DNA from 2 places in the Wukongibacter baidiensis genome. Region 2 is predicted to be linked to the other one. Evidence: predicted binding sites of a transcription regulator. Region 2 holds the regulator's gene; the other holds the start of a gene.

Region 1 (9,531 bases), 2.0 Mb from region 2:
AGTGTTTCTACTTTTTTATAATACATAGGAAATTATAAACCTTTTGAATTTATGGATAACTTTATAATTTTCGTTATGTATTTCAACAAAGTTTACTTTGAGAATCTTTATAAAAGACTTTGTTCATAATATCCAATCTTGTTAATAATGTTTACCTCCTTCATAATTTACATGCCATATAAAACTCTTTATTTCAAATAATATATATAAGTTCATATCGCAAAGGAGGATTAATATGGAAGCTAATCCTATTTTAGATGAATCAAGTCTTAGAATATTAGAGGTTCAACTATCTTATGAGGCTATGATGAATAAGAAATATAATCTATATGCCTCATACTTTAATGATGCTCAGCTTAAAAACCTCTGTCAAAACTCTGCAAGGAAACATAAAAATAATTACACTAATTTACTTAAGTTTTTAAATTCACATCAATAGTATTTCATATTTTTTGAAATTGATTCAAAAATATCCTAGATTACTCGAATAATTTATATTACCTTATACTAAGGAGGCGCTCTAAAATGTCATATAGTTCCGAATTCAGCGAAAAGGAATTGATAAAAGACCTGTTAATGTGTGAAAAACAAGTTACTTCTTATTATAATACAGGTATTAGCGAATCAACTTCCACGGGGTTTAGAGATTCATTAAATGCATGTCTTAATAATGTTCAGAGTTGTCAATTTGAATTGTTGGATGCCATGAGTCAGCGAGGTTGGAATCCAATAAAGGAAGCGCCTCCAAGTGATGTAGAGAGTGCTAAAAGAAAATTCTCTAAATTATTTAATGAGTTGTCTTAATTATTACTAAATCGAGATGTGTGATGATAAGTTTAGTCTACTTTTGTTTATAGAATTTTCACGTCACACATCTAGAGTATGAAATATAAAGATTATTTTTTGAATATCTCTAAACCCGTATTATTCATTAAAAGTTTAAAAGGGTGCAAGTAATTTTGAATTCTAAGGCTTTCATCAAATTCGAAGGCATACCAAAAACGGTACGTCGAGAATTTGATGGAAATCTTAGGATCAAAAAGACGTAGCAGAGTTTTGAATTTTTAATGAATAATACGGGTTTAGTATAGTATCATATAACTATCAGCATATATTGAAATGGAGGTATATGATACATGGAGCTTACTCACAAAGAAACAAAAATAAAATTGGTTCAAGGTGACATTACTTTAGAGGCCACGGAAGCCATCGTCAATGCAGCTAACTCTACATTACTTGGTGGTGGTGGAGTTGATGGAGCTATACATAGGGCTGGAGGTCCTAAGATACTTGAGGAATGCAAGGTTATAAGAAGCAAGCAAGGAGGCTGTCCTACTGGAGAATCTGTTATTACTACAGCCGGCAATCTTCCATCAAACTATGTAATCCATACGGTAGGTCCTATATGGCAAGGCGGTAACAATAATGAGCCAGGGCTCTTAGCAAATGCCTATAAAAATAGCCTAGAGCTAGCATATAAAAATAAGATTAAAACCATTGCCTTCCCTTCAATAAGCACGGGAGTCTATAATTATCCAATTAAAGAAGCATCAATTATCGCACTCCAAACCGTTAAAAATATTTTAGATGAATTTAGCTTTGAAGAAGTAAGGTTCATATTATTCTCTGAAAAAGATTATAATATCTACTTAAGATCAATCAAAGAAGTATTTTAATAAGTCTATAGTTTCCTATGTCTTATGAAAACCTATGATATATCAAATAACATAGGTTTTTTATAATTTCTATAATATATATAAATTGATAGTTCTACTTGAATCTCCATATAGTCAAAGTCAATCTCGAGACTCTTTATACATGACTTTGTTCCATAAATTGACTACCATCCAATTTATACATCACATATGGAGTCTATAAAAATCACACAATAAACTTGGGTAAAACCCAAATACTATTTCTTTTGAAAGGAGAGTTTTCATTGGCTCAATTAACTCAAGTAGATTTAACCAATCTTAGTCAGCAGGAATTGCAGAATTTAAGGCATATTATAGAAAACCATAAGACAATGGTTGCAAAGTTGAATGATTATGCTTCAAGGTGTCAAGATAGCCAAATCAAGCAAATGTTCACTCAAGCTGCAACATCAGCCCAAACTACTGTTGAGCAGTTAACAAATAAATTATAAATTTGGAGGTATGTACTATGGCTATGCAAGAAAAGCATATGGTATGTGACGTTTTATCTATGACAAAGGCTAGTATGTCTGATTATACAACATCTATTGGGGAGTGTAGCAATCAAAGTCTTAGAAATGCTTTAACACAGCTAAGAGCAGAATCTGAACAGTTCCAAGATCAATTGGCTCAGATAGCAACCCAAAAAGGATATTATCCTACATCTCAACCTGCAACACCACAGGATAGGCATCAACTTAAAACGCAGCTTACTCAGGGAGTATAATATACGGTTAATAGATGTCTAATCATTTAAAGAGGACTCTAAAACAAGTTTCTAGAGTCCTCCCATAATATTATCCCGAATTATTCATGAAAAATTCAAAACTCTGCTGCGTCCTTTTGATTCTAAGACCTTCATCAAATTCTCGACGTACCGTTTGGGTATGCCTTCGAACTTGATGAAAGCCTTAGAATTCAAAATTACTTGCACCCTTTCAAACTTTTCATGAACAATTAGGGATTATTTATATTTTATTAACGTCTATACCATATTTTTTTACTTTATCATAAAAGCTCGTTTTTCCTATATCTAGTATATCCATGACCTTTTTTTTGTCACCACTATAAATCTTTAATGCATTCATAATCGCATCCTTTTCAGCGTCTATCACTACCTTTTTTAAAGGCTTAACATCTTGTTTATCCACTACTTCATTGGTTTTGACTTCAATTTTTAAATCCTTCGAAAGTATAGTATTACCTTCACATAAAATAACTGCTCTTTCCAATATATTTTCAAGCTCTCTAATGTTTCCCGGCCAGTCGTATTTCTTTAGCTTTTTTAAAGCCTCTCCTGATAAATGCTTTTCTTCACATCCGGCTATTTTGCAAATCCCAGGTAATTTGGAATACACGATGCTGTGAATATCTCCCTTTCTTTCCCGCAGTGGAGGAACCCAAATAGGAAATACATTTATTCTATAAAATAGGTCCTCTCTAAATCTCCCATTTAGAACCTCTTCCTCTAGATTTCTATTTGTAGCGGCTATTATTCTAAGCTCCACGTTGATCTCCTGTTCTCCTCCAACTCTAAAGAAAGTCTTGCTTTGTAGTGCTTGTAGAAGCTTTACCTGCATAGAAAGAGGGATTTCAGATATCTCATCCAAAAATATTGTCCCGCCATTTGCCATTTCAAAGAATCCAACTTTCCCATTTTTCCTAGCTCCTGTGAAGGCCCCTGCTTCATAGCCAAAAAACTCACTTTCCATAAGAGACTCAGGAATAGAACCACAATTCACTTGGATAAAGGGCTTATTCCTATTCTTGCTCGAATCATGGATTTCCTTTGCCATTAAACCCTTTCCAGTTCCACTTTCCCCTAATAGAAGAATTGTAGAGTTTAGTTTTGACGCCTTATAAAGAAGGGTTTTAATCTCCTTTATCTCATCACTTTCTCCTATTACCCTTTTAAAAAAATCAATCTTTTCCTCTCTTTGCTTAAATTTCTTCTCAATCTCTTCTAATCTAAGATATGCTTCATTTCTTTCTTCTATAAGATTTTTAAGCTCTGATATATCCTTAACCTTTAAAAGTGCACCTACTCTTCTATTTCTTCGATTCACAGGCTCAAGAGAGCATAGAGTTGGTCTGCCATTTATCTCTATAAATTTATCTCTAAAACGTATATTCTTTCCTTTAGCAGCTTCATAGAAATCCTCTATGGCAGAAACATATCCATGAATATCAAAAATATCCCTTCCGATGACATCAACTTCATGATCTTGCCCCTTAGCCATGTATTCTCTGCCCATAAGTAAATCATAAATACTTTCCCTTCTTATGGTATACCCCTTACTTTGATAGAACTTTACATTTCCATTCTTACCGTCAAGTACAACTATATAACCAAGGGCATTAATGTATTCAGTTTCAAATTCTTCCTCATCTACAGATATATTCATGGTTTTTCCGGCAAAATCTACTTGTACTTCTATATGAACATCTAGAAAAGTAGTGTTCAGTCTAAGTATTTCATCACTATAATTCTTCGTATATTTGAATATTGGATCAGTCTTTTCATCCTTATATACACCTACAGCTACTATTGAATCCCCAATCTCAATATCTTCATTGTCTATACCAATTACCCTTAAATTCTCTGGTTTAAGTCCTCCATCATCTCTCCCTAGATTATTATCAGCTATTATAACTATGTCTCCCTCTATTATTTGCCCCGATTCGTGACCCCTTCCCTCATCATTAACGACACCAAAAACTTCCTTGGCCTTCTTATTATATATTTGAATTATTCCATGGTTATCAATAAATATAAATCCTTCTGACATCATGTCAGTAAATTGATTTATATATTCCAGATCCGTAAACACAAGAGTTTCCTCCTTACATAAGCATTACTATTACAATCATTATATACAAATTCAAAGGAATTTAAAATAAAGTTATTTTTATTCTGAATATTCTGAAATTATTTGTTTATTTCTGCTTCTTTCAGTATATAATAATTATATAGGGAGGTGATATTATGTTTAATATCATAGCAACTTTTGACAACGTTATAAGCCTTAAAAAGCTTGTAAAAAAGCTCAGAAAGAATCCCAAGGTTAAAGGGCATATCCTAGTAATCAATGAAAATGATGTTATTAGAGAAGATGAAAGGTATATATCAAGTGTTCTAATTAAACGTTCTAGAGAGGTATCTAGCTTAGGATTAGATGACACTTTTAAAGGAATAATATTCGGCGCAATTATCGGAGCTATATCTTCAGTTTCCGCCATACTATTTAATGTAAGCCTTTTAGGCCTATCAACCATTGCTTTGTTAGGTATATTGGCAATAATATTCTATGGAGCTGCAGTAGGTAGTATAATTGGCTTACTAATAACTAATCTCATAAGTAAGTACTATACAAAGGGCTTTGACGGAGAAATGACATTAATCATCAAAGAAGTGGATGATGAGGTTAAGGATGTTGTTGTTGATGCTATAAAGGAGTATACCCCAGAGAAATTCAGTGTGTATTAGTGATTTTGCCACTGCCTACTAGTCGCTAGCTTCTAGCTTTAACTTAAGTCATTTTACTAGGTCTTTTTAAAACAGAAGCGCCTTAAGACGCTAAAAAGGAGTGGGATTATATTTCCCCACTCCTTCTTTATCTTTTCCTATAAGCTAGTAGTTAAAAGCTATCAGCTACTTACTACATCATTGGAGGCATTCCGCCGCCCATGCCCATTGGAGGCATATCATTCTTTTCTTCTGGAAGATCAGCTACTGCTGCTTCAGTTGTTAAGAATAATGCTGAGATTGATGCTGCGTTTTGAAGAGCTGAACGAGTTACCTTAGTTGGGTCAACTATACCAGCTTCAAGCATTGCAACATATTTTTCGTTAAGTGCATCGAAACCAACACCTGGCTCACTGTTTCTAACCTTCTCAACTACTACAGAACCTTCAAGACCTGCATTGATAGCTATTTGTCTCACTGGCTCTTCTAGAGCTCTTCTGATTATTAATGCACCAGTCTTGGCATCTCCTTCTAAAGCTTCTATTACAGCTTCAACAGCTGGAATAGCATTAATAAGTACAGTACCACCACCAGCAACTATACCTTCTTCAACAGCCGCTCTAGTTGCATTTAATGCATCTTCTATTCTTAACTTTCTTTCCTTCATTTCAGTTTCAGTAGCAGCACCTACTTCGATAACTGCAACTCCACCTGAAAGCTTAGCAAGTCTCTCTTGTAACTTTTCTCTATCGAAATCAGAAGAAGTTTCTTCGATTTGACTTCTTATTTGTCTAATTCTATCTTCAATAGCTGAAGTTGCTCCAGCACCATCGATAACAGTAGTGTTTTCTTTATCTATCTTAACAGACTTAGCTGTTCCTAACATATTTAATTCAACTGTCTTAAGGTCTAATCCTAATTCTTCAGATATCACTTGACCACCAGTTACTATAGCTATATCTTGAAGCATTGCCTTTCTTCTATCACCGAATCCAGGAGCTTTAACAGCAACACACTCGAATGTTCCTCTAAGCTTATTAACAACAAGAGTAGCAAGAGCTTCGCCTTCAATATCTTCAGCGATTATTAATAATTTCTTTCCTTGTTGAACTATTTGCTCAAGGATTGGAAGAATCTCTTGAATATTAGTTATCTTCTTATCTGTAATTAAGATGTATGGGCTTTCTAGTACTGCTTCCATCTTTTCAGTATCAGTTACCATGTAAGGAGATACGTATCCTCTATCAAACTGCATACCTTCAACTACCTCTAAAGTAGTTCCCATAGTTCTTGACTCTTCAACAGTTATAACTCCGTCTTTTCCTACTTTTTCCATAGCTTCAGCTATAAGAGAACCTATCTTCTCATCAGCAGCTGAAACAGAAGCAACGTTAGCTATAGCCTCTTTTCCTTCTATTTGCTTTGAGTTTTTCTTGATTTCTTCAACTGATGCTACAACAGCCTCTTCAATACCTTTTTTAAGGATCATTGGGTTAGCACCAGCAGCTACGTTTTTTAATCCTTCTCTAATTATAGCTTGAGCTAATAATGTAGCTGTAGTAGTACCGTCACCAGCAACATCATTAGTCTTAGTAGCAACTTCCTTAACTAATTGAGCTCCCATGTTCTCATATACGTCTTTTAATTCGATTTCACGAGCAATAGTAACACCATCGTTAGTAATAGTTGGTGAACCAAACTTCTTATCTAATATAACGTTTCTACCCTTAGGTCCTAATGTAACCTTAACAGTGTTAGCTAACTTATTAACACCTTCTTCTAATTTACGACGAGCGTCTTCACAGAATTTAATTTCCTTTGCCATTATGTAAACCTCCTTCAAAGATTTTTAATTATTCTACTACCGCTAATAGATCATTTTGTCTTAAAATTGTGTATTCTTGACCATCATACTTAATTTCTGTACCAGCATATTTTGAGAATATAACCTTATCTCCTACTTTAACTTCCATCTTAACTTCTTTACCATCAACCATTCCACCTGGTCCTACTGCAACTATTTCAGCCATTTGTGGTTGTTCCTTAGCTTGGCTTGGTAAAACGATTCCGCTTTTAGTTTTTTCTTCAGCTTCTACCTTCTTGATAACAACTCTGTCACCTAGTGGTTTGATATTCATTGTAAAACCTCCTCGTTTCTTTCTTTTATTTAAATTTATTTACTAGCCAAATTATTAGCACTCACCTTTATCGAGTGCTAATCACAATACTAATTTACAATATTAGTAATTATAAGGCAACTCCGATTTTAGGCAATTTCATTTGATATTTTGCTATTTTTATTGATTAGTAGTTTATTTTGCAACACCACTTCTATTTTCTTCATTTTTCTCATTATTATTCTATTTTATTAATATTTTAGCTTTAACTATTCATATTTTACTTAAAATTCACATTTTTTATAACAATTTTTCCCCTAAAAAACAGTTTTACTGCTTGTTTAATCACTATTATTATCTAATTTACGATGATTTTTTTTTATCTTTGAACCTCTTTTACGAAAACAGGGACCGTCTCATAAAAGCATCTTTTGAGTTCAGCCCCTGAATACTTCAAAAATAATTGTTACACCTAAACTACTAATTTATATTCTTTAACTACTGCTTGTTGGTATAAAGGGTATTATTTCTCTAGCTAGATTCATAATAGGCATAGTTTGAAGCCATATCTTCCCTGGTCCCCTTAGTTTCGCCAAGAAAAGTCCTTCTCCGCCAAAAAACATATTTTTAAAGCCCTTTACCATTTCAATATCAAACTCCACAGTTGGTTCAAACATGGCAACGTGACCCGTATCCACTTTCATAACTTCTCCTGGCGCTAGATTGTATTCAACGACTTCTCCATCAATCTCCATAAATGCTAATCCAGGCCCAGTTATTCTCTGGAGTATAAATCCTTCACCACCGAAAATTCCTGCTCCAATTTTCTTTCTAAAATGCATCTCAAGTTTCACATCTCTCTCAGCACATAAAAACGTCTTTTTCTGACATATCACCGATTGGCCTGCTCTAAGCTCCATAGGAAGAATTTTCCCCGGAAGTGAAGAAGGGAAAGCAATAGTTGCATTATCTTTTTTAGATTTGTATGTAGTCATGAATAGGGATTCTCCCGCAAGCTTTCTTGCTATACCACCAAATAAACCGCCTTCCATGTTGGTACTCATTTCAACCTCCTCAGACATCCATCCCATACCGCCTGATTCTGTAAACACACTTTCGCCCCTGTCTAGTTTCATTATAACTACGGGTAAGGTTTCACCTTTGATTTCGTATTTCAAGTTGCCACTCCCTTTCTTTTTATAGGGATTTAAGTAAAGACTTTAATTTATAAATCTCCAAAACTCCCAAAAGCTATGAGTATTTGTACATTTATAAACTCAGTTTTCCTATGTAAACCCTATACTATTAATCTTAATTATATAATATGTAGAGTTTAATTTCTATAATAAGGGTTATAAGGATAAATTTTCTTAAGTATAGATGTGTGATTCAAAAACTTGAGTTAGTCAAAATTTTTATTCACACATCTACAAAAAAATACAATGTTCCCATTATAGTTCTAACAGGAACATATCATAAAAATATTGATGAACTATGTAAATCACTTTTTTCTTCCTATTTTCAGTTCTCTTGCATAATAGAACAAGTACTGCTGTGCAAAGCCCGCTATACTTCCAAACTTCTCCTGGGCAAAGCTTTGAATTTTTTTAAGGCTTGTACCCTCTGGAACATAGAAATACTCCATAACTCTCTTTACCCATACATCTATAGGAAAGGCATCGTCCTTATCCATGGAAAAGAACATAATACAATCGGAAACCTTTGGTCCTATTCCAGGAAAAAGTATGAGCTGCTCCCTTGCTTCATCTGTATCCACACCTTTTAAGTTATAAATATCTATCTCCTTTGTAGCTACAAGCTTGGCTGCACTTAATATATATTTAGCTCTAAAACCTATTCCGCTGAACTGGATATCTTCTATATTTAAATTATTTAGTACCTCTGGTTTTGGAAAACTAAAATATTTCTTCCCTTTATATTCGCCAATAAATTCTCCATAATTTTCACTCAGAGCTTCTATAGCCCTCTTTATCATAGGTATCCTATTATTTGCTGAGACTATAAAGGACACTAGTGTTTCCCATTCATCCTGCTTAAGAATTCGAATACCATACCCAAACTCCACCGAGGTCTTCATGGTCTCATCTAGCTTTCCTAAACGTTCTTTTATTTCTCCATAATTCCTAGCTAAATCAAAATAGTTATGCCATATATTCATAAATTCATCACGGGTTGTATTATCAATATAAACATTGTTATCTTCCTTTTTAAGATTGATAACTCTTCCTAATGC
Region 2 (9,531 bases):
AGCAGCTACTATAGAGAGAATTCCACTACCACACCCGATATCATAAACGGTACTCTCATCCTTTACATAGATCTCTAATAATCTAGTACACATCGTTGTAGTTTCATGAGTGCCTGTCCCAAAGGCCATGCCAGGGTCTAGTTCAACTATTTCTTCACCTTCATTAGCTGTATATTCTTCCCATGTTGGCTTTACAACAATCCTCTGACCGATTTTCTTAGGCTTATAGTATTTTTTCCAAGAATTTGCCCAATCCTCTTCATAAACCTCTGCAACTGTTATTTCGTCTACTTCCTTTTCTTCACCATCAATATCAAGATTATGTACTTTTTCTTTAATAAATTCTACGTTTCCTTCAAAGTTTTCACTTTCTGGAAGATACCCCTTTACAACAGCACATTCTTGATCAATGTTCAACGAATTTATATCAAAATAGTCCCAACTAGTTTCTTCTTTCATGTTTTTCATTATATCCTTTGGATCTTCAATAGCTACTCCACCGACACCTACATCATAAAGAATATCGCATATAGCATCTACTTTTTCACTTGATGTTTTAATCTTAACTTCATACCATTTCATTTTTTACCCTCCATAGCAAGCTTTTTCAAAGTTTATTATACCCGAAGGATTGACGTATTACAAAGATATTTGACAAAAAGTTGGTTTAAATTAGTAAATCACCTAGAAAACTAGGTGATTCATAATAATTATATTCCAAAAACATCTTTTACTTTATCAAAGAAAGATTTTCTTTGTTCATGAACATCTTCTCCCATTACTTCAGCAAACTTCCTTAGTATATCTTTTTGTTCATCATTTAACCTCTTAGGAGTCTCAACTACTACCTTAACATATTGATCTCCTCTTCCGTTTCCATTTAGAACATGAACGCCCTTACCCTTTAATCTAAATACTGTACCACTTTGTGTTCCCTCTGCAATGTTATATTTTACTCTTCCATCCAGAGTTGGAACTACTATTTCATCTCCCAGTGCAGCTTGAACAAAGGTAATAGGCATTTCACATATTATGTCATAGCCATCTCTTTTGAAAATCTTATGTGAAAGCATTCTAACTACAATATATAGGTCTCCAGGAGGACCTCCTTTGATTCCAGGCTCCCCTTCACCTCTAAGGGTTATAACTGAATTGCTATCTACACCAGCTGGGATTTTTACGTTTATTTTTTTGTTTTTCCTAATCTTGCCTTGGCCATTACATTCCTCACATGGAGATTCTATTATTACACCCTCACCATGGCACGTATCACAGGTTCTAACATTTACAAAGGAGCCTAGAGGTGTTCTTTGAGTATATCTTACTTCTCCAGTACCATTACACTTATGGCAGGTCCTTTTTCCTGCTCCAGCCTTAGCACCTGTTCCATTACATTTTTCACATTCTTCATGTCTAGAGATTTCGATCTCTTTTTCAGCTCCAAAGGCAGCTTCTTCAAAGGTAAGAGTAACTTGAACCTTTATATCAGGACCTTTTTGTGGTCGGTTTCTCCTTCTACCGGATGAGAATCCACCGCCACCACCACCAAACATGTCAAAAATATCACCAAATATATCTTCAAACCCGCCGAAACCTGAGAAGCCTCCGCCTCCAAAACCACCTTGGCCATTTCCGTTTACTCCTGCATGGCCAAACTGATCGTACATATTTCTCTTTTCTTTGTTACTTAAAACTTCATAGGCCTCATTCAGTTCTTTGAATTTTTGCTCAGCTTCTTCGTTATCTGGGTTTCTATCAGGATGATACTTCATTGCAAGCTTTCTAAAAGCCTTTTTAATGGCTGCATCATCGGAGCCTTTATCTACACCTAATATTTCATAATAATCTCTCTTACTCACTTCTTTACCGCCTTTCTTTTATGGTTGTGAGTATTTATAGAGTTTCAAGCAACAGTCTCCAAGTTTCAAGAAACACTCTTAAAAAGTAAATAAACTCTTGAATTTTTTTCACTGTACTTTTATTTCTATATCACTAAAGCTATTATATATTAAAGCAGTCTATTATTACAACCATAAGGCACCCTTTTGGGTGCCTCAGATTTCAAGTTGCTAAGTGCCTAAATCTTATTTATCGTCATCTACAACTTCATAATCCGCATCAACAACATCATCATTAGCTTGTTCTGTCTGCTCTCCTGGGTTTGCTCCCTCTGCTTCACCTTGAGGACCTGCTGCTTGATACATTTTTTGAGCTAAAGCATGGAAAGCATTTGTAAGCTCTTCAGCTGCTTTATTGATTTCTTCAGTATTATCTGACTCTAAAGCTTTCTTTAAAGCTTCATGCTTTTCTTCGATTTGTGCCTTTTCTTCTGGAGAAGCCTTGTCACCATGTTCTTTTAGAGCTTTCTCAGTTTCATATAATAATGAATCAGCTTTATTTTTAGCTTCAATAGATTCTTTCTTCTTCTTATCTTCTTCAGCAAACTTTTCAGCTTCCTTAACCTTCTTTTCTATTTCGTCGTCAGAAAGGTTAGTAGATGCAGTAATTGTAATATTTTGCTCCGTTCCAGTTCCAAGATCCTTAGCAGATACGTGAGCAATACCGTTTGCATCTATATCAAATGTAACTTCAACTTGAGGAATTCCTCTTGGAGCCGGTGGAATACCTGTAAGCTGGAATCTACCAAGAGTTGTATTGTCGCCAGCCATTTGTCTCTCACCTTGAAGAACGTGGATATCAACAGCTGTTTGGTTATCTGCTGCAGTAGAGAATATCTGACTCTTCTTAGAAGGTATAGTTGTATTTCTTTCAATAAGTTTAGTAAATACTCCACCTAAAGTTTCAATACCTAATGATAATGGAGTAACATCTAGTAATAATAAATCTTTTACTTCACCAGTTAATACACCAGCTTGAATAGCTGCTCCAACCGCAACACATTCATCAGGGTTTACTCCCTTATATGGATCCTTATTAATAATGTTCTTAATCGCTTTTTGTACTGCAGGGATTCTTGTAGAACCACCAACTAATATAACTCTATCAACCCCTGAAGATGACAGTCCTGCATCATTTAATGCCTTTCTAGTTGGCTCTAAAGTTGCTTCCACAAGAGATGATGCTAATTGCTCAAATTTAGCTCTTGTTAGGTCAATATTTAGATGAAGTGGTCCTGCTGCTGAAGCAGTAATAAAAGGTAGATTAACATTCGTTGTTTGAACTGATGATAATTCCTTTTTAGCTTTTTCAGCTGCGTCCTTTAATCTTTGTAGAGACATATTGTCATTACGTAAGTCTACTCCGTGTTCCTTTTTAAACTCTTCAGCTAGGAAGTTAATTACTACTTCATCAAAGTCATCTCCACCTAGGTGATTGTTACCATTTGTAGCTAGAACCTCAAATACTCCATCTCCTAGCTCTAGTATCGATACGTCAAATGTTCCTCCACCTAAGTCAAATACTAGTATTTTTTGACTCTCTGTTTCTTTATCTATACCGTATGCTAAAGAAGCTGCCGTAGGCTCGTTGATGATTCTTCTAACGTTTAAGCCTGCTATTTTACCTGCATCCTTAGTAGCCTGTCTTTGACTATCAGTAAAATATGCTGGAACTGTAATAACAGCATCTGTAACAGTTTCTCCAAGATAACTCTCTGCATCAGTCTTTAATTTCATAAGTATCATAGCGGAAATATCTTGAGGCGAATAATCTTTATCGTCAATTTTCACGCTATAGTCTGTTCCCATATGTCTTTTAATTGAAGCGATTGTTCTATCTGGATTTGTTATCGCTTGTCTTTTAGCAGTTTCACCAACTAATCTTTCTCCATTCTTTGCAAACGCTACAATCGAAGGTGTAGTCCTATTTCCTTCAGCATTAGGAATTACTACTGGCTCTCCTCCTTCTAAAACTGAAACGCATGAGTTTGTAGTACCTAAATCAATTCCTATAACCTTTCCCATGTTATTTCCTCCTTACAAAAAAGTATAATATAATTTTTTAAATTTTATTTTTAAATTATTTATTTAAATTATTTTGCTACCTTTACCATACTAGGTCTTATAACCTTTGAATTTAGTGTATATCCCTTTTGGAATACCTCTGTAATAGTATTTGCTTCAACATCTTCACATTCATCTTGCATTACAGCGTGATGAAGATTTGGATCAAATTCCTTTTCTATGGCTTCTATTTCTTCAACTCCATGTTTACCAAGAACATCAACAAGCTGTTTGAAAATAAGTTGGATTCCATCTAAAAGACCTTCAGATTCTTCATTATTGCTTCCAGCTGACTGTATAGCCCTTTCAAAATTATCAATTACAGGTAAAATATCATTTACTATTTTTTCACTTCCAAACTTAAATATTTCACCCTTTTCCTTTTCAATTCTTCTTTTGTAATTTTGAAAATCTGCTGATAATCTTGTGAATCTAGTTTTGTAATCTTCAAGTTCTTTGTTTAGAACTCCAGAATCCTTTGATTCATTTTCTACTTTTGCTTGATCTTCCATTTCATCTTTAGTTGCCTCAAGGTTACTATCAATCTCTTCCTTCATTTCATCTTGAGTATTTAAATCCTTTTCATTAACTGTATTCTCCATAATACCACCCACCTGATCTAAATCATAATTATTTTTTTCCTCTTAAAATTAAATTTATTCTAAGTATAGCTTTAGATATTTCCTCAGCTTTCTTTAACGCACTTATTTTAACATAAGCTGGGTCAAAAATCTCCTCTAATTCCATATCTTTTATATTTCCACTGTTAAAATCTATTGAAAGAAACTTCTTTTCCTCTAGTCTCCCAGCGGCTATTACTTTTTCTAAAACTTCTAGAGAATTGAACCCGCTATTTTCAACCATCTGTAAGAAAGGTCGTTTAAGTGCCTCAATAACACAGTCAAAGCCGTACTTCTCCATTCCAACAACTTCTTCTCGATATTTTTCCAATAGGGTTGAAATATATATATCTAGAGCTCCACCACCTGCAACGACTCCATCTTTAATTGCAAATTGAAGAGAAGACGCGGCATCCTTAGCTATTCTTTCCCTTTCCCTAGTTATTTCACCCGTAGAAGAAGAAATCATTACGGTTGCATAGGGCTCACCATGACCATCCCTAATTGATAGTTGCTCCTTTTCAGCATCATACTCTACCTTATCAGCCATACCACAGTACTTATCTAAGTCTAACGCATTCTTATGTAATGCAGATTTTTTCAACATTTTACATCCACAATGTCTAGATACCTTTTCTAGCTGGCTATTTAAGACTTGATTTGCAACACAAACATTTCCATCTGAAAGTATTTGCATCGCCGCCTGATTGATATTCCTATCACACAATAGAAAATCAACCTTCATAAGAGCAATCTTTTCAGCCCATGATTTTATAATTTCTACCTTTTCAAGATAACTATTAAGTCCAGCCTCAGTTTTTAAGAGTTCATTTATGTTTTCATCTACATCGAGGGAGTCATCAAGTACCATGATTTTAGCATTATTTATTGCATTATTCTCATAAAAGTGTAGCGGTTTCTTATCTACTACCACACCGCTGAACACATTACTCTTAGTCCCTTCCATAGACTCAACACAATCACTCAACCTAAAATTATCACTTTCAATCATTTTGTTGCCAACTAGCTTCGCAGCCTTACAAATCAAGTTCGAAATTTCTTCATCTTCTCTAGCTGAAATATATGCCACCCTTGACATCAGATGATAATTGTCTTCTGTTATGCTTACTTTTTCAGCCTCTATGATTTCTAGAGCCTTGGAGATTCCTATTTTAATTCCTTCTATAATCTTATGTACAGGCACACCTAACTCAGCCATTTTCTGGGCCGAGTCTAAAAGTGCACCAGTTAAAATAGTTAACGTAGTAGTCCCATCTCCAACTTCCTTTTCTTGACTCATAACAGCATTTATCAATAATCTAGCAGCAGGATGAGATGTGTTTATTTCGCTTAGTATTGTTACACCATCATTTGTAATAATAGCATTGCCATAGTCATCTACTATCATGCAGTCCATTCCTTGTGGTCCAAGTGTCCCCTTAACTGCAGAAACAGTAGAATTTACTGCATTAATATTATTGTTTAAAGCTGATAACCTAGGCTCGCTATTTTCAAAATCATTTGAATTGCTTCTCATATTTTATCCTTTCACTATATCAAAAGATTTCAGGCAAAATGTCCTTTATATTATCTGTTAACGTTTTATTCAGATAATTAATAACGCCTACAACTTTTGAATAGTCCATCCTAGTTGGTCCAATTACCCCAAGTTTACCAATTACTCTTCCATTCAATCTATAGGTTGCAGTTATAATACTACAATCCTTGATTTCATCAATCTCATTTTCACATCCTATTTTTATACAGATGTCATCATCTGTACCACTTCTCAAAAGATCATACATTAATTCTTTCTTTTCAATAATTGAAATAAACTTCTTCGCCTTATTTATATCTGTATACTCTGGCAAATTGAATATGTTTGTTATTCCATCTAAATAAATCTTAGTATCATCTATGTCACTGAAAGAATTATTGAGCTTTGGAATTATTGCATCAATTGTAGAACTATACTGAATTAGCTCATTTTTAATTCTATTTATTAGATCTTCATCTAAATGATCTATTGTATGTCCTCTTAAATTCTCCTGCAATAAATTCGAAACCTCATCTAGAGCAGCTTGAGAAATATTTTGCATTCTCAATATAATATTCTTAATAACCCCAGAATTTGACACTAAAATTAAAAGAACCTTATCATTGTCAACCTGAACCAGTTTTATATTTTTTAGTTTACTTTTCCTAAACTGAGGTGACAAGCCAACACAGGTTAGGTTCGTTAACTGAGATAGTATACCAGATGTGTTTTTTATTACATCATCTATTTCTACTATCTTTTCTAATAACAATTCACTTACTATTTTCTTGTGCTTCTTCTCAACCTCATACTTTCTCATCAAACTATCTACATAAAGTCTGTAAGCTAAGTCCGATGGTATTCTACCTGCTGAGGTGTGGGGCTGAACCAAATATCCTAATTCTTCAAGATCTGACATTTCATTCCTGATAGTGGCAGAACTAATTCCCAAATCATATTTTTTGGCAATAGTTCTTGAACCAACTGGCTGAGCAGTGCCAATAAAATCATTGATTATTGCCTGTAATATTCTTAGTTTTCTATCAACTAAAGTCATACTACCACTCTCCATTGTTAGCACTCTCTTAAAGCGAGTGCTAAACATTCTTGATTTTAAATTAACACTTAATTTGAATTTTGTCAATAATCTTTTTAATTTTTTTAGTCTATATTAATATTTGTATTTAATACAGACCTACTTAATAGGCCTACAGAAACTCGATAAAGACCTGATTTGAAACATCCATGCCATATCTTGTTAATCTAATATGATTCTTATCTTCATACAAAAGACCTAGCTCTACTAAACTCTTTATCTTCTCACCATACATGTCATAAATAGAAATCTTAAATCTATTTTCAAACATCTCTAAATCTAATCCCTTGTTTAATCTGAGACCCAAAAATATCGTTTCTACTATCTCGTCCTTTTCGTCTTTGTGCTCTTCACTTATCACAGCGGTCTTTTTTTCATTCATAAGCCTTATATATTCATTAATATCCCCTGTATTAGCATACCTACAGGAATCCATATAGGAATGGGCCGATACTCCTAATCCTAGGTACTCTTTATTGTTCCAATATATTAAATTATGCTTACACTCATATTCCTTTTTGGAGAAATTTGATATCTCATACTGAATTATCCCATGCTGCTCAAGTAACTTAATTGCTAGATCATACATCTTCCTATCCTCTTCGTCCCCGGGCAGATTTAACTTGTTTTCATCAAATAACCTTTTGAAGGCTGTCCCCTCTTCAATCTTTAATGAGTAGGCCGATATATGCTCTGGATTCAATTTTATTACTTCCCTAAGGGTATGTTCCCAATCCTTTAGATCCTGATTCGGCAACCCGTATATCAAGTCAATATTAATGTTTTTGCATCCTGCTTCTCTGGCAGCATCATAATTATGAATGAAATCTTCTTTAGTGTGTATTCTTCCAATTTCCTTTAATACATCATTATTAAAGCTTTGAAGGCCCATACTTAATCGATTGATTCCTATATCATTATATTTTTTAAGTTTATCTTTTGTTAAAGTTCCTGGATTAGATTCTATACTAAACTCTACATTTTTTGAAATATTAAAGTTTCTAAAAAGTTCTTTTACAATCTTATCCATCTTTTCTGTTTCTAATATCGAAGGGGTACCTCCACCAATGAATATCGTTTCTACTCTGTAATCCGATAGTCTATCACTATACATATTTATTTCCTTTTTAAGAGCCTCAACATATGAGTCAATAGTCTCATTATTTTGCCTGTCGGAAACAAAGTCGCAGTACTTACACTTTTGAATACAGAATGGTATATGCAGATATAATCCTATTTCCTTCATAATAACACTCCTAAGCTATTCGCTCATGTGATGTTTTTTACCAAACATCACATATAATATAAGTTAGCCACCCCAAAAGGGTGACTAACGATTTATTTTTCATCATATTTCAAGACTGATAAAAATGCCTCTTGTGGTACTTCAACACTTCCAAGCTGTCTCATTTTCTTCTTACCTTCTTTTTGCTTCTCTAGAAGTTTTCTCTTCCTAGATATATCTCCACCATAACACTTAGCTAAAACGTCCTTTCTCAGGGCCTTTATGGTTTCACGAGCAATTACCTTATTACCTATTGATGCTTGGACAGGTATAGCAAACATATGTCTCGGAATTACTTCTCTAAGTCTCTCACAAATTATTCTACCTCTAGAATACGCCTTGCTTTCATGTACTATAAGAGAAAAGGCATCGATAATATCTTTATTTAACAATATGTCTAGTTTTACTAGATCAGATTTAACATACTTTTTAAATTCATAATCTAATGATCCATAGCCCCTTGTTTTAGATTTTAAGGCATCAAAGAAATCATATATTACTTCATTTAGCGGAAGCTCATAATTTAAGATAAGTCTTCTATCATCAATATATTCCATGTTGATCATATTACCTCTTCTATCTTGACAAAGCTCCATTACGTTTCCTACAAATTCAGTATTGACCATTATCTTTGCATCAACTATAGGTTCTTCCATATAGTCAATTTCACTTTGATCAGGCAGATTACTTGGATTTTGAATCATTAGAACCTCACCATTAGTTTTTGTAACCTTATAAATAACTCCAGGTGACGTTGTGATAATATCTAAATCAAATTCTCTGTCTAATCTTTGTTGGATTATTTCCATATGAAGAAGACCTAAGAACCCACATCTAAATCCAAATCCAAGGGCTACTGAAGTCTCAGGCTCGAATTCTAATGCAGCATCATTCAATTGCAGTTTTTCCAAGGCGTCCCTAATGCTTTCATACTTTTCTCCTTCAGCAGGGTATATACCACAATAAACCATTGGAGTAGCCTTTTTATATCCAGGTAACGGCTCCTCAGATGGATTATCTGCATTTGTTAT

The links. Region 2 encodes HrcA, which represses chaperone genes, less so after heat shock. Its sites were predicted from a motif close to TTAGCACTCNNNNNNNNNGAGTGCTAA; they were not measured.
Region 1: groES (co-chaperone GroES) is a predicted target of HrcA. The motif match lies at 7,353-7,379, and genes of this name have one in related genera.

Annotation. Positions count from the first base shown of each region.
Region 1 covers NZ_CP138202.1:4,400,625-4,410,155, reverse strand. The annotation lists gene R9X47_RS19875 (hypothetical protein) at 236-439, shown strand; gene R9X47_RS19870 (spore coat protein) at 526-804, shown strand; gene R9X47_RS19865 (O-acetyl-ADP-ribose deacetylase) at 1,137-1,676, shown strand; gene R9X47_RS19860 (hypothetical protein) at 1,940-2,146, shown strand; gene R9X47_RS19855 (spore coat protein) at 2,164-2,421, shown strand; gene R9X47_RS19850 (sigma-54 interaction domain-containing protein) at 2,663-4,525, opposite strand; gene R9X47_RS19845 (hypothetical protein) at 4,681-5,181, shown strand; gene groL (chaperonin GroEL) at 5,354-6,985, opposite strand; gene groES (co-chaperone GroES) at 7,014-7,298, opposite strand; gene R9X47_RS19830 (TIGR00266 family protein) at 7,772-8,455, opposite strand; gene R9X47_RS19825 (DNA-3-methyladenine glycosylase family protein) at 8,779-9,531, opposite strand, start outside.
Region 2 covers NZ_CP138202.1:6,351,930-6,361,460, reverse strand. The annotation lists gene prmA (50S ribosomal protein L11 methyltransferase) at 1-582, opposite strand, end outside; gene dnaJ (molecular chaperone DnaJ) at 711-1,859, opposite strand; gene dnaK (molecular chaperone DnaK) at 2,085-3,923, opposite strand; gene grpE (nucleotide exchange factor GrpE) at 3,992-4,564, opposite strand; gene R9X47_RS29170 (TCP-1/cpn60 chaperonin family protein) at 4,593-6,119, opposite strand; gene hrcA (heat-inducible transcriptional repressor HrcA) at 6,139-7,176, opposite strand; gene hemW (radical SAM family heme chaperone HemW) at 7,328-8,461, opposite strand; gene lepA (translation elongation factor 4) at 8,554-9,531, opposite strand, start outside.